Regions from separate parts of the Frigoribacterium sp. Leaf415 genome, predicted to be linked through region 2. Evidence: predicted binding sites of a transcription regulator. Region 2 holds the regulator's gene; each other region holds the start of a gene.
The links. Region 2 encodes HrcA, which represses chaperone genes, less so after heat shock. Its sites were predicted from a motif close to TTNGCACTCGNNNNNNNCGAGTGCNAA; they were not measured.

Region 1 (4,959 bases), 1.2 Mb from region 2:
TCCTCGATCAGCTGCACCGCGTCCGGGTTCACCGACTCGTAGAAGCTCGGCCATCCGCAGCCGCTGTCGAACTTGGTGCCGCTCTTGAACAGCTCGGCGCTGCACGCCGCACACGCGTAGACGCCGGCACGGCTCTCGTCGAGCAGCTCACCGGTCCAGGGGCGCTCGGTGGCGGCCTCCCGCAGGACGGAGTACTGCTCGGCGTCGAGCTCTTCACGCCACTGCTCGTCGGTCTTCTCGATCTTGTACGCCACGATGATCTCCTTGCTTGTCGGGACTCCTCATTCAACACGGTCGACCGGTGCACGATTCCCCGGCCCCCACCGGGCTGCCAGACTCCTGGTCGTGAGCACCTCCGACCGCTTCCTGGCCGCGGCCCTCGCCTTCGACCGTGAGGGGTCGCCGTCGCAGGCAGAGCTCGCGCGGGGCATCGCGGGCGATCCGACGGCGCTCGCCGTCGTCGACCGGGCCGAGGAGGCGCGGCGCCAGCCCGTCCTCGTCCTCGCGGTCTGCCGGTGGCTGGGTGCCCCGCACGGGGCCTGGTCGGTGCTGCGGCCCTGGCTGCTCGCCCGCTCCGACGACGTCGTGGCCGAACTCGGTCGGCGACTCACCCAGACCAACGACGTGCGCCGCTGCGCCCCGCTGTCGATCGCGCTGGCCCGCGTGCCGGGCCCCGTCGCCCTCATCGAGGTCGGCGCCTCGGCCGGCCTCTGCCTCGGTGTCGACCGGTACGGCTACCGCTCGGGCGACCGGACCTGGGGGGACGCGTCGAGCACGGTGCAACTCGGGATCGACGTCGTCGAGGGCGCGACCCGGTCTCGGGTCGAGCTTCCGACGGGACGGCTGCCCGAGGTCGTCTGGCGGGCGGGGATCGACCTCGACCCGGTCGACGTCCGCGACCCCGAGCAGGTGGCCTGGCTCGAGACGCTGCTGCCGCCCGAGCGCGGTGATCGACGGGACCTGCTGGGGCGGGCCGTCGCGCTCGCCCGCACCGCGCCTCCTCGGCTCGTCGCGGCGGACGCCGTCGACGGTCTCGCCGCCCTCGTGGACGAGGCCTCGACGGGCGCCACGCCGGTCGTGGTCTCGACGGGCACGCTCGTCTACCTGCCGGGTCGGCGGCGCCAGGCCTTCGTCGACGAGGTCGTCCGGCTGGGTGCGCGGTGGATCTCGTACGAGCGCCGCGACCTGCTGACGGACGTGGTCGCCGAGGTGCCGCCGGGGGTGTCTCCCGACGACGCGTTCGCGGCCCTCGCCCTCGACGGCCGGGCGCTGGGCGTGGGGGACGCCCACGGAACGCGGCTGCACCTCACGGCCTGACCGCGAGTCGGCTCGCGGCACCGGGCGACCGAGGGTGCCTCGGGCGGGTGGGCGCGTCGGCGGACCACGCCCCCGGCCTCCGCGATCGGTCGGGACCGCGCCCATAGGATGACCCGGAACCCAGGGGAGGGCCGCCACGATGGACGAGAACGCGACAGGTGACGACGTGCGCTCCGGCATGCTGTCCGAGAGCGACCGCGCCGTCCTCGATTTCGAGCAGCGTGCCCCCGCCTCGGCCGGTGCCCGGGAGGCCGCGATCCGGCGCGAGCTGGGCCTCGGGGTCGTCCGCTACCAGCAGTTGCTCAACTCGCTCATAGACCGACCCGCTGCACTGGCCTACGCACCCATGCTCGTCGGCCGCCTGCAGCGCCTGCGAGTCGCCCGCCGCGACGCCCGATCGACCCGTTCGTTCGGTCCGACCCGCTGATCCACGAGAGACCACGCATGCCGAAATTCGACCGAGACCGGTTCGACGACGTCCCCGCCGACCTCGACCGCGTCGGGGCCCACCGAGCCGAGAAGCGCCCCGGCAGCGGCTGGATCGGCTTCGCCTGGGCGGCCCTCGCCGTCGGCGTGCTGGTCGGTGCCGGCGTCGTGTACCTCGGGGTCGCCAACAACAGCTTCCAGTTCGTCAACCCGTCGTCGTCGAGCACCGCGGGGGCCGAGGACCCCGAGACCGACACGGCGACCCCGACGGCCACGCCGTCGGTCACCCCGCTCACCGACCCCTCGCAGGTCGACCCCTCGGTCACCACGATCACCGTGCTGAACGGAACGGCCACGGCCGGGCTCGCCGGTTCGGCCTCCCAGCGGCTCGAGACCGACGGTTGGGTCGTCGGCACCCAGGGCAACGCCAGCGAGCGCGTCGCGACGTCGACCGTCTACTACTCGGCGGCCGTCGACGAGGCCGTCGCGCTGGGCCTCGCCCAGCAGCTCGGCATCGCGGACGTCGAGCTGACCGACGCCTTCCCGGGTGCCGCCGTCACGATCGTCCTCGGGGCCGACTACAGCGCCTGACAGGCCCCTGCCCGCCGGCCCGATCCGAGGAGGCGCGGGTCCCGTCGGGCCCTCACCGCGCCTCCCGTGTTACGCCCGCGTTTAATTACCGGTGAAATCCTCGTTTTCGGCGGGTGTTTCTCGTTCGAGGTGTGTTCTTCGGCTTTCCTCGTGGCTAGCATCTGGAACTGGTCGCCCCCCACGGCTCGCCGACCTGGTGTTCTGCACGAGTGACGCTGTCCCGTCCGGGCTCGCAGATGACTGCGTGGACGACCCGGCTCTGCAGCACCGCACGCGCCGTACCACCACAGCAAGGGGAGCAACACCATGGCAAACGGGACCGTGAAATGGTTCAACGCGGAGAAGGGCTTCGGCTTCATCACCGTCGAGGGAGGCGGCCAGGACGTCTTCGTGCACTACTCGGCGATCGACATGAGCGGGTACAAGGTCCTCGAAGAGGGCCAGGCCGTCGTGTTCGAGGTCGGCACGGGCGACAAGGGGCCGCAGGCGGAGTCCGTCCGGCTCGCCTGAGGCCCGTCGGCGCGCCTCGACGCACCCACTCCCTCGCCGCACGCCGTCACGGTCCGCCGTGGCGGCGTGCTCGTGCGTCCGGGCCCCGCCACGTCACTTGCACTCTCATCGGGCGAGTGCCAGAATCGTTGCTGGCACTCGCGACACGTGAGTGCCAATGCTTCTGCTTCATGACGTCCGGGAGGGACGAAAAACACACATGGCTAAGATCATTGCTTTTGACGAAGAGGCCCGTCGTGGCCTCGAGCGTGGCCTGAACATCCTGGCCGACGCGGTGAAGGTCACGCTCGGCCCGCGTGGTCGCAACGTCGTGCTCGAGAAGAAGTGGGGCGCCCCCACCATCACGAACGACGGCGTCTCCATCGCCAAAGAGATCGAGCTCGACGACCCCTTCGAGAAGATCGGTGCCGAGCTCGTCAAAGAGGTCGCGAAGAAGACCGACGACGTCGCCGGTGACGGCACGACCACCGCGACGGTGCTGGCCCAGGCCCTCGTCCGCGAAGGTCTGCGCAACGTCGCGGCCGGTGCCGACCCCATCTCGCTGAAGCGCGGCATCGAGAAGGCCGCCCAGGCCGTCTCCGACCAGTTGCTCGCCGACGCGAAGGACATCGAGACCAAAGAGCAGATCGCTGCCACGGCCTCGATCTCGGCCGCCGACCCCACCATCGGTGCGCTCATCGCCGAAGCGATCGACAAGGTCGGCAAAGAGGGCGTCGTCACCGTCGAGGAGAGCAACACCTTCGGCACCGAGCTCGAGCTCACCGAGGGCATGCGCTTCGACAAGGGCTACCTGTCGCAGTACTTCGTCACCGACCCCGAGCGCCAGGAGGCCGTCTTCGAGGACGCCTACGTGCTCATCGTGAACTCGAAGATCTCGAACATCAAGGACCTGCTGCCGATCGTCGACAAGGTCATCCAGTCGGGCAAGCAGCTGCTCATCATCGCCGAGGACGTCGACGGCGAGGCCCTGGCCACGCTCGTCGTGAACAAGATCCGCGGCATCTTCAAGTCGGTCGCCGTCAAGGCCCCCGGCTTCGGTGACCGTCGCAAGGCGCAGCTGCAGGACATCGCGATCCTCACCGGTGGTCAGGTCATCGCCGAAGAGGTCGGTCTCAAGCTCGAGAACGCGACGCTCGACCTGCTCGGTCGTGCCCGCAAGGTCATCATCACCAAGGACGAGACGACCATCGTCGAGGGTGCCGGTGACGACGAGCAGATCGCCGGCCGCGTCCGTCAGATCCGCAGCGAGATCGAGGCGACCGACAGCGACTACGACCGCGAGAAGCTCCAGGAGCGTCTCGCGAAGCTCGCCGGTGGCGTCGCCGTCATCAAGGCGGGTGCCGCGACCGAGGTCGAGCTGAAAGAGCGCAAGCACCGCATCGAGGACGCCGTGCGCAACGCGAAGGCAGCCGTCGAAGAGGGCATCGTCGCCGGTGGTGGCGTCGCCCTCATCCAGGCCGGCAAGACCGCTCTGGCGAACCTGCAGCTCGAGGGCGACGAGGCGACGGGTGCGAACATCGTCCGCGTCGCGATCGACGCTCCCCTGAAGCAGATCGCCTTCAACGCCGGCATGGAGCCCGGCGTCGTGGCCGACAAGGTCCGCGGGCTCGACATCGGTTGGGGCCTCAACGCCGCGACCGGCGAGTACGTCGACATGCTGGCCGCCGGCATCATCGACCCCGCCAAGGTCACGCGTTCGGCTCTGCAGAACGCCGCGTCGATCGCCGGTCTGTTCCTCACGACCGAGGCCGTCGTCGCCGACAAGCCCGAGAAGAACCCGGCCCCGGCTGGCGACCCCTCGGGTGGCATGGACTTCTAGTCCGCAGCCGCGCGGCTCACACCGTGCACACGCTCAAGGGCGGTTCCCCTCCGGGGGAGCCGCCCTTCGGCGTTGCCGGGGGAGGGGCGTGCCCCAGGGTTCGGCCGGGCTCCGGCGCCGGCTCCGGTACAACGCCAGGAAGTGGACACGACACCAGGATGTGGACACGACGCCACGAGAAAACGTGGTGCGGTGTCCACTTCCTGGCGTCGGGGTTCGGGGTTCGGGGTGCGGGGTGCGGGGTGCGGGGTGCGGGGTGCGGGGCGCGGGGCGCGGGGCGCGGTGCGCGGTGCGCG
Region 2 (4,959 bases):
CCGTGACCGCGTGCCGAGCCTCGGAACCGGTCAGCTCGACGGTCGAGCCGACCTCGGCGGCGACCAGGTCGTCGACCAGGTAGAAGTGCGCCACGATCAGAAGTTCAGGAAGCGGTCGCGCAACTTGCCGAAGAGGCCCTGCTGGAAGTGCGACAGCTCGGGAGCCGGGGAGCGACGACCGGACGCGAACTTCTCGATCAGCTCACGCTCCTTGTGGCTGAGCTTGGTCGGGGTGACCACCTGGACGCCGATCTTGAGGTCGCCGCGACCCGTTCCGCGCAGACGCGTGATTCCGCGGTCCTTCACGGTGATGATGTCGGCGCTCTGGGTGCCGGGCCTGATCTCGACCTCGATCTCGCCGTCGAGCCCGGTGAGCGTCGTCGACGTGCCGAGGATGGCGTCGGCCATCTGTACCTCGAGCGTCGCCAGCAGGTCGTCGCCGTTGCGGCTGTACGTGTCGTGGTGCCGCACCTTGACCTCGAGGTAGAGGTCGCCGTTCGGGCCGCCGGCCTGGCCGACCTCGCCCTGACCGGGCAGTTGGAGCCTGAGGCCCGTGTCGACGCCCGCGGGGATGTCGATGGGGATCGAGCGACGGGCCCGCACGCGGCCCTGCCCCTGGCAGGTCGGGCAGGGGTTCGGGATGACGGTGCCGTAGCCCCGGCAGGTGCCGCACGGGCTCGACGTCATGACGTTGCCGAGCAGGGAGCGCACGGTGCGCTGGATCTGGCCGGAGCCACCGCAGATGTCGCAGGTCTGCGGCGAGGTGCCGGGTGCGCAGCACGAGCCGCTGCACGTGTCGCAGAGGACGGCCGTGTCGACCTCGATGTCGCGCTGGGTGCCGAAGACGATGTCCTCGAGGTCGACCTCGAGGCGCAGCAGGGCGTCCTGCCCACGCTCGCGTCGCGACCGCGGGCCCTGGCGCTGACCCTGGCCGCCGCCGCCGCCGAAGAACGCGTCGAAGATGTCGCCGAAGCCGGCGGCCCCGCCTCCCCCGCCGCCGCCGAAACCGGGCTGCGGGCCGAGGTCGTAGCGTTCACGCTGCTGCGGGTCGCTGAGCACGTCGTAGGCGTGCGTGACGTCCTTGAAGCGTTCGGACGCCTCGGGGCTGGGGTTGACGTCGGGGTGCAGCTCGCGGGCGAGCTTGCGGTACGCCTTCTTGATCTCTTCCGGGGTCGCCTGACGGTCGACTCCGAGGACGTCGTAATGATCTGCCACTGGTTCTCGTCTGCCTCTGGTGTGGTGTGGTGGTCTTCCCGGCGGGGCCGGGCCCGGCGGACCGGGACGGGGATGGGGGTCGTGGGACGGCCGGGGCCGTCGGCGTCGGCTACCGCTCGGCGAGCAGCGACGACAGGTAGCGGGCGACGGCACGCACCGCCGCCATGTTGGTCGAGTAGTCCATGCGCATGGGCCCGAGGACGCCGAGTCTCGCGATCTCGCTGCCCTGGGTCGAGTACCCGCTGGCCAGCACCGACGCCTGCGACAACCCGAACGAGGCGTTCTCGCGCCCGATGCTCGCGGCCACGTCGACGGCGTCGAGTTGCATCTCGCCGAACAACCGCAGCAGGGCGACCTGCTCTTCGATCGCCTCGAGCACCGGGAAGAGGTCGCCGCTGAAGTCGTCGCCCGTGCGCACCAGGTTCGCCGCACCGGCCATGACGAGGCGGTCCTGGCGTCCGGCGGCGATCTGCTCGGTGAGGCTCGCGACGACGACGCCGACGACCGCGGCGAGGTCGGGGCGGAAGCGCGTCGGCAGGTCGGTGAGGGCCGTGGAGGCCTCGCCCAGGGGTCGTCCGCCGACCGCGGCGTTGATGGCGGCCCGCAACTCGGACAGGAAGGACTCGTCGACGGCGGTGCGGATGTCGACGACCCGCTGTTCGACCTGGCCGCTGTCGGTGATGAGCACCGTCATGACGCGGCCGTCGCCCAGGCTGACCAGCTCGACGTGACGCACGCGGGCCCGGGAGAAAGTGGGGTACTGCACCAGCGCCACCTGGTTGGTGAGCTGCGACAACAGTCGGACCGTCCGCCCCAGCACCTCGTCGAGGTCGGTGGAGTCGCCGAGGAAGGTCTCGATGGCCTGACGCTGGGCGGCGCTGAGCGGTCGCAGGTCGGCGAGCTGGTTGACGAAGAGCCGGTAGCCCTTGTCGGTCGGCACGCGACCCGACGAGGTGTGCGGGGCCGCGATGAGCTCTTCTTCTTCGAGCAGCGCCATGTCGTTGCGGATCGTCGCCGCCGAGACGCCGAACTGGTGTCGCTCGACGATGGACTTCGACCCCACCGGCTCGCGGGACGCGACGTAGTCGTGCACGATGACGCGCAGCACTTCGAGACCGCGTTCGGAGACCATGACGCACCTCTCTTCGCTCGACGCCCCCCGGGTCGTCCGCACGCCGGGCGACCGGGCCTGGCACTCGACGTGCCGGACTGCCAATCGTACGACACCTCCGTCGCGAGGCCTACTCGCGCCGCGCCCGGCTGCCCTAGGGTGGCGGGGACATCCGCAGGACACTCACGAACAGGTGCAGCCATGACCGAGACCCCTCCCGCCCAGCCGAACGGCCCGCAGAACGGTCGACCCGGCCAGAACGGGCAGCCCGGCCAGCCCTACGGGCAGGGCCAGCAGCCCGGCGCCGGCTACGGCCAGCAGCCCGGCTACCAGCCGCAGCCCGTCCAGCCGATGCGCCCCGAGGACGAGAAGCTCTGGGCCACGCTCATCCACCTCGGCGGCATCATCTTCGCGTTCGTCCCGGCCCTTGTCGGCTACCTCGTGCTGAAGGACCGCGGCCCGTTCATCCGGGAGCACACCAAGACCGCGCTGAACTTCCAGATCACCATGGCCATCGTCTACGTGATCTCGGCGATCCTGACGGTCATCGTCATCGGAGGCGTGCTCGCACTCGTCGCCGGCATCCTCGTCGTCATCTTCTCGATCATCGCCGCCGTCGCCGCCAACAAGGGCCAGTGGTACAAGTACCCGCTGACCATCGAGTTCATCAAGTAGACGGTCGACCGGCCCGCACGGGCACGACGCGAGGCGCGACTCCCCCGGGAGCCGCGCCTCCTGCGTTCCCGGCCCGCGCCTCCTCGGTCCGCCGTGCGCGAAGCGCAGGAGGAGGGCGCGCGGTCAGTCGGGCAGCAGGCGCCGCACGACGGCGTCGGCCATCAGGCGACCCTCGCGAGTGAGCACCACGCGGCCCTGCAGGGCCGGGCGCCCCTCGACCCAGCCGTCGGCGATGAGGCCGGCGACCGCCTGGCGCCCGTCGTCGTCGAGCTCGGAGGTCGGCAGCCCCTCGCGGATGCGCACCCCGAGCAGGACGCGCTCGACCCGTCGTGTCTCGTCGTCGAGGGTCTCGCGTCCGGCGGCCGGCGACTCACCCGCGGCCATGCGCTGCTGGTAGGCGGCCGGGTGTTTGACGTTCCACCAGCGGACGCCGCCGACGTGGCTGTGCGCGCCCGGGCCGACGCCCCACCAGTCGTGGCCCTGCCAGTAGGCCAGGTTGTGTCGGGAGCGGTGCTCGACGCCACGGGACCAGTTGCTGACCTCGTACCAGTCGTACCCCGCCGCGGCGAGCCGGTCGTCCGCGATCTCGTACATGTCGGCCGCGGTGTCGTCGTCGGGCATCGGGACCTCGCCACGCTTGATCTGACGGGCGAGCTTCGTGCCGTCCTCGACGATCAGCGAGTAGGCCGAGAGGTGGTCGGGCTGCTGCTCGAGGGCGACGTCGAGCGAACGCCTCCAGTCGTCGAGGGTCTCGCCGGGCGTGCCGTAGATGAGGTCGAGGCTGACGTCGAGCCCGGCGTCGCGCGCCCAGCGCACCACGAACGGGATGCGCTCGGGATCGTGCGTGCGCTCGAGGGTGGCGAGCACGCTCGGCACGGCCGACTGCATGCCGAAGCTGACGCGCGTGAACCCGGCGTCGGCGAGCTGCTGCAGGTACGCGGCGTCGACCGAGTCGGGGTTCGCCTCGGTCGTCACCTCGGCGCCGGGCTCGAGACCCCAGGTGTCGACCATCGCGTGCAGCATCGACGTGAGGTCGCCCGAGGGCAGCATCGTCGGGGTGCCCCCGCCGAAGAACACCGAGGAGGCGCGGCGCGGCGGCAGACCCGCCTCGCGCAGCACCCGGCCCCCGAGCTCGATCTCGGCGACGGCCTGCCCGGCGTAGTCGTCCCGGCGTGCGCCCCGCAGTTCGTCGCCCGTGTACGTGTTGAAGTCGCAGTACCCGCAGCGCACACGGCAGAACGGGACGTGCAGGTAGACCCCGAAGTTGCGGTCGTCCGCGCCGACCGCGACGGTCTCGGGCAGGTGTCCGTCGACGGGGGCGGGATCGCCGAGGGGAAGGGCTCCGGGCACCGTCAGGCGCCGGTTCCCGAGGCGTCGCCGCGCGGGCCGGTCGGGGGCCGGTCGTCACCGCGGGGATCGCCGACCCCGGCCTCGGTGTCTTCCACGACGACGACCTCGTCGGTCTGCTCGCCCTTGTCGTTGAGGCTCAGGGCCCGCAGGTACCGCTTCGTGTACTGCGCCTGCGTGCGCCGCAGGAAGGGGGCCACGAGGCGCCACTTCGCGCTCGACGGCTTCGAGAACGACCGGATGGAGAGCCAGACCGAACCGTCGTCGGTCTGGTCGACGATCCAGGACTCCTCGCCGCTCTCGGGGTGGCCGTCGAGGGTTCCGTACGCGAAGCCCTTGCGCTTCGGTTCGTCGATGACGTAGACGACGCGGACCGGCGCCTCGACCGTGCGCCCGTAGGCCTCGATGCTGAGCGTGGCCGTCGTGCCCGCCGTGAGGAGGGGCGTGCCGTCGGGCGAGTACCGCGACTCGTCGCGAGCGGTCGCCCACTCGGCCGCGTCGACCGGTTGCCCGTGCTCGTCGAACTGGACGGGCGTGTACTCGCTCTCGTCGGCCGGCGGCACGCTGTCGACCCGGACGCGGATGCCGCTGCGCTCCTGGATCTGCCACGT
Region 3 (4,959 bases), 1.4 Mb from region 2:
GCAGCCCGGGTACGGCCAGCAGTCGGGATACGGCCAGCCGCAGGGCCAGCCGCAGGGCCAGCAACCCGGATACGGCCAGCCGCAGGGTCAGCAGCCGGGCTACGGCCAGCCGCAGGGCTACGGTCAGCAGCCCCAGGGTCAGCAGCCGTCCGGTCAGTCCGGTGCGCCGTACGGTCAGCAGTCGTCCGGCCAGCAGGGCCAGCCCGGCGGACAGTACGGCCAGCAGGGCCAGCCCGGCGCGCAGTACGGCCAGCCCGCCGCGCAGTACGGCCAGCAGGGCCAGCCCGCCGCGCAGTACGGTCAGCAGCCCTACGGCTCGCCCTATCCGCCGTACGCCTCGGCGGGTGCCGCTCAGCCCCCTCGGCTGCTCAGCCTGCTCTCGATGATCGGCTCGATCGCCGGTCTCGTGCTGGCACCCTTCACCTTCGGGCTCTCGATCGTGGCGTCCATCGCGGGCGTCGTGCTCGGGCACCTGGGCATGTCGCGTGAGCGTCACGCCCGCGGGTTCTGGCTCACCGGACTGATCGTGGGCTACGCCGGCGTCGTCCTGATCGTGATCGGCTGGGTGGCCTTCGGCCTCTTCATCGCCGGCTTCTCGTCGAGTTCCGACTACTACGGCGGGTACTGACCTCCGCCTCACCTCGGTGGGGCATCGAGTGGGCAGACGACGTCGTTCTCGCGCCGGCGAACGACATCTTCTGCCCACTCGTGCGTGACGGCCGGGAGACTCAGGCCAGGCGCTCGCAGAGCAGGGCCGTATGCCGCCCCGCGACCCGGGTCAGCACGAGGGTCGCCGACCCGGCGCCCTGCAACGAGAGTCGTTTGCGGAACGTCGCGGGGTCGACGTCGACCCCGCGCTTCTTGATCTCGAGGCGGCCGATGCCCCGCGCCCGCAGCTCGCGCTTCAGCGTCCGCTCGTCGAGCGGGAAGGTCTCGAGCACGCGGAAACCCTGCGCGAAGGGGGTGTCGACCCGCGCCTCCGTCGTCAGCCAGGCGATGTCGCGACTGATCATGCGGGCGTCGATCGACCGGGCCAGGTCGCCGATCAGGCGCGCCCGGATGACGGCACCGTCGGGCTCGTAGAGGTATTCGCCCAGTTCGCCCGGGTCCACGTCGTCCGAGTCGGCGGCGGCCGTCAGCTCGGACGCCCCGGAGGCGCTGATCACCAGAGCCGATCGGCCCACTCCCTGCCGCGCGAGCGGACCGAACCACACGCCCACCTCGACCACGTCGCGGTCGACCGAGATCCACTGGCACTCGGCGTCTGCCGGCAGCAGCTCGCGGTCGACCCCGGGGCCGAGCTTGACGCCGGTGGGCAGGCGGTCGGCGAAGCCGAAGGCGACGTCGAGGCCGGGGGACCAGTCGGCCGGATCGGCGAGGCGCTTGGTGGCGCTGTGGCCGGACGTCCGTCGTGCCGGGTCGAGGAAGACGCCCTCGACGCCCCCGAGGTCGGTCGTCTCGGCGTCGCCCTGCTCGACGCGCGACGACGACCAGGGCGCGAGGTTGTACGACGCGACGGCCGCGGTGACCTCGTCGCGGTCGACGGCGAGCACGTCGAGGTCGAGCGCGGCGAACGCCAGGGCGTCGCCACCGATGCCGCAGCCGAGATCGGCCACGCTGCCGATCCCCGCCGCGGCGTAGCGCCCGGCGTGGCGGGCGGCGACCGGGAGGCGCGTGGCCTGTTCGAGGCCGGCCTCGGTGAACAGCATGCGGCTCGCGAACTCGCCGAACTTGGCCACCGCGCGGCCACGGAGCCGGGCCTGCGTGAGCACCGCCGACACGAGGGCGGGGGAGTGGCCCTGCTTGCGCAACGCGGCGACCGTGCCGACGACGTCGTCGCCGGAGGCGCCACCCGTCGGCAGCGAGTCGAGCAGCCGCAGCCCCTCGGGCGAGAGGACTTCGAGCAGCTCGGAGGAATCCATGTCGTCCAGTGTGACGCACGCGGGCCGACGCGTTGGCACTCGGATTGACCGAGTGCCAGTCTCGTCCTACAGTTGTTCTGGCACTCGCCCCCGGCAAGTGCCAGCCCCCATGTTTTCGTAGCACCGAGAAAGAAGAGGTCACCCGTGTCGGTCAGCATCAAGCCGCTCGAAGATCGCATCGTCATTCGTCAGGTCGAAGCCGAGCAGACCACTGCTTCGGGCCTCGTGATCCCCGACACCGCCAAAGAGAAGCCCCAAGAGGGTGAAGTGGTGGCGGTCGGCCCGGGCCGCATCGACGACAACGGCAACCGCGTGCCGCTCGACGTCGCCACCGGCGACAAGGTCATCTACAGCAAGTACGGCGGAACCGAGGTGAAGTACGGCGGAGAAGACCTGCTCGTCCTCTCGGCTCGCGACGTCCTGGCGGTCATCGTCCGCTAGCACCTCGGCACGGCTCCGGCCGTGCTCCGCGACCCCGGTCGCCGTCTCGAAGGCCCCTGCTCCGGCAGGGGCCTTCGTCGTGTCGGCGACGTCGCCGCCGGCATCCGCTCGTCCCCGGGTGTGATCGTCCGTCGATCGATCCACGGTGGCAGGAGTGGCCGTTCCGGCGGCGGGCGCAGCCACCTAGAGTCTCCTGGTGACCTCGACCCGCGCCTCCTCGTCCCCCTCCGCCCCGACCTCGGGGCTCGGCGTCGCCGGGGCCGGCGGGGCGGGCCTGGCCTACGCCCTGGGGGCCTACGGGCTCTGGGGCGTGCTGCCGGTGTACTTCCTGCTGTTGGCCCCGGCCGGCCCGTTCGAGATCGTCGCGTGGCGAGTGCTGTTCTCGCTCGTCTTCTGCGCGGTGCTGCTCGTCGTGACGGGGGCGCTGCGGTCGTTCCTGGCCCTGCTGCGGCAGCCCCGCGTGGTGGGCACCATGGGGCTGGCGGGGGCGTTCATCGTCGTCAACTGGACGGTCTTCATCTCGGCGACGCTCAGCGGGCACGTGGTCGAGGCGGCGCTCGGGTACTTCATCAACCCGATCGTCACGGTGCTGCTCGGCGTGGTGGTGCTGCGTGAACGTCTGCGCACGACCCAGTGGGTGGCCGTCGGGCTGAGCGCCGTCGCCGTCCTCGTGATCGCGATCGGGGCGGGCAGGCCGCCGTTCATCTCACTCGTCCTCGCGTTCTCGTTCGGGCTCTACGGCCTGGTGAAGAAGCAGGTCGGTGGTCGGGTCGACGCGGTCGGCGGGCTCACGCTCGAGACGCTGTGGATCGCACCCTTCGCGGCCGTCACCCTGATCGTGCTGCACGTGACGGGTCTCGGGGGCGGCGTCGTGCTCGGCACCGTGAGCGTCGGGCACACCCTCGCCACGATCGGCACGGGCGTGATCACGGCGGTGCCGCTGCTGCTCTTCGCCTCGGCGACGCGTCGGCTGCCCCTGACGACCGTGGGTCTGACGCAGTACGTCGCCCCCGTGCTGCAGTTCGTGGTCGGGGTCGTCGTGCTCGGCGAGCACATGTCGGCGGCGCGATGGGTCGGCTTCGCGATCGTCTGGGTCGCCTCGATCGTGCTCACCGTCGACATGGTGCGCGCGGGGCGGCGGTCACGTCGTCCGCTCGCGGTGGCACCGACCGCCTAGAAGCGACCATCCCTCGCAAAGTCACGAATGGCTAACGAAACGTCACTTTGACGTCGAGAACACACGCCAGAAACATTCGACCCCTAGTTTCGGACCAATCGCGGCAGGTTCGACCGCCACCGGTCGGGCTGCACTGCCGCTGTCCACGAAAGGGTTCCACGGATGATCCGATCCAGCACCGCCCTCCGAGCACTGGCTCTCGCCGGCGCAGCCTCCGTGCTGCTCGCTGCCTGTTCGACGGCATCTCCCTCTGACGACGCCTCGTCGTCGTCGTCGGCCAAGGCCGATCCCGCCTCCAAGTGCGAGGTCGGGACGCCCAGCACCGATCCCTTCGCGATCGGCACCATGCTGCCGCTGACCGGAACCCTGGCCTACCTCGGCCCGCCCGCCATCGCGGGGGCGAACCTGGCGATCAGCGACATCAACGCCGCCGGCGGCGTGCTCGACCAGCCCGCCGAGATCTCGACCAGCACCGACTCGGGCGACAGCAACGACATGACCGTGTCGAGCAACGCCGCGACGGAGCTGATCGACGCCAAGGTGCCCGTCGTGCTCGGTGCCGAATCGTCGAGCGTCACGCTCAACGTGGTCGACCAGCTCACCAGCAACTGCATCATCGAGATCTCGCCGGCCAACACGGCGAGCTCGCTCAGCGGCTACTCGTCGTACTACTACCGGACGGCTCCGCCGGACTCGGTGCAGGGTTCGGCACTCGGCCAGCAGATCACGGCCGACGGCAACGCCAACGTCGCGTTCCTCGTCTTCAACGACACCTACGGCACGGGTCTCCGCGACTCGACGCAGAAGTCGATCGAGAGCTCGGGCGGCACCGTCGTCTACGGCGGCACCGGCAAGGGCGAGGAGTTCCCCCCCGGTCAGACCACGTTCTCGTCCGAGGTGTCCGCGGCCATCGCCGCCGAGCCCGACGCGATCGTCATCCTCGCCTTCGACGAGACCAAGTCGATCGTCCCCGAGCTGAAGAGCCAGGGCTGGGACATGAGCAAGGTCTACATGTCCGACGGCAACACGGCCGACTACAGCGCCGACTTCGAGCCCGGCACCCTCGAGGGCGCCAAGGGCACGATCCCCGGTGCCGACGCCAGCGCCGACTTCAAGTCGAAGCTCGTGGCCGGCTACCAGGCGAGTGAGGGCGGCGAACTGGCCGACTTCTCGTACGCGGCCGAGTCGTACGACGCCGTCATCCTGACCGCTCTCGCGGCGCAGGCCGGTGGCGGCACCGACGCCGGGACGATCCAGGCCAACATGGCCGCGGTCTCCGGCGCGAACGGCGGCACCGAGTGCACCACGTACGCGGACTGCAAGACCGCGCTCGACGCCGGTGACGACATCCACTACACCGGCCCCTCGGGCATCGGACCGTTCAACGACAACAACGACCCGTCGTCCGCCTCGATCGGC

Region 1: the regulator HrcA is predicted to act here: its motif matches at 2,976-3,002, upstream of groL (chaperonin GroEL).
Region 3: the regulator HrcA is predicted to act here: its motif matches at 1,955-1,981, upstream of groES (co-chaperone GroES).

The regions. Positions count from the first base shown of each region.
Region 1 is NZ_LMQR01000001.1:2,144,665-2,149,623, reverse strand. Features, by position in the region: gene msrB (peptide-methionine (R)-S-oxide reductase MsrB) at 1-254, opposite strand, end outside; gene ASG28_RS09890 (DUF2332 domain-containing protein) at 346-1,317, shown strand; gene ASG28_RS09885 (DUF3263 domain-containing protein) at 1,457-1,744, shown strand; gene ASG28_RS09880 (LytR C-terminal domain-containing protein) at 1,762-2,334, shown strand; gene ASG28_RS09875 (cold-shock protein) at 2,641-2,844, shown strand; gene groL (chaperonin GroEL) at 3,044-4,663, shown strand.
Region 2 is NZ_LMQR01000001.1:920,699-925,657, reverse strand. Features, by position in the region: gene ASG28_RS04265 (16S rRNA (uracil(1498)-N(3))-methyltransferase) at 1-94, opposite strand, end outside; gene dnaJ (molecular chaperone DnaJ) at 97-1,215, opposite strand; gene hrcA (heat-inducible transcriptional repressor HrcA) at 1,325-2,347, opposite strand; gene ASG28_RS04250 (DUF4870 domain-containing protein) at 2,528-3,001, shown strand; gene hemW (radical SAM family heme chaperone HemW) at 3,125-4,351, opposite strand; gene ASG28_RS04240 (DUF1990 family protein) at 4,354-4,959, opposite strand, start outside.
Region 3 is NZ_LMQR01000001.1:2,339,744-2,344,702, reverse strand. Features, by position in the region: gene ASG28_RS10790 (DUF4190 domain-containing protein) at 1-628, shown strand, start outside; gene ASG28_RS10785 (class I SAM-dependent methyltransferase) at 729-1,922, opposite strand; gene groES (co-chaperone GroES) at 2,067-2,363, shown strand; gene rarD (EamA family transporter RarD) at 2,560-3,540, shown strand; gene ASG28_RS10770 (ABC transporter substrate-binding protein) at 3,703-4,959, shown strand, end outside.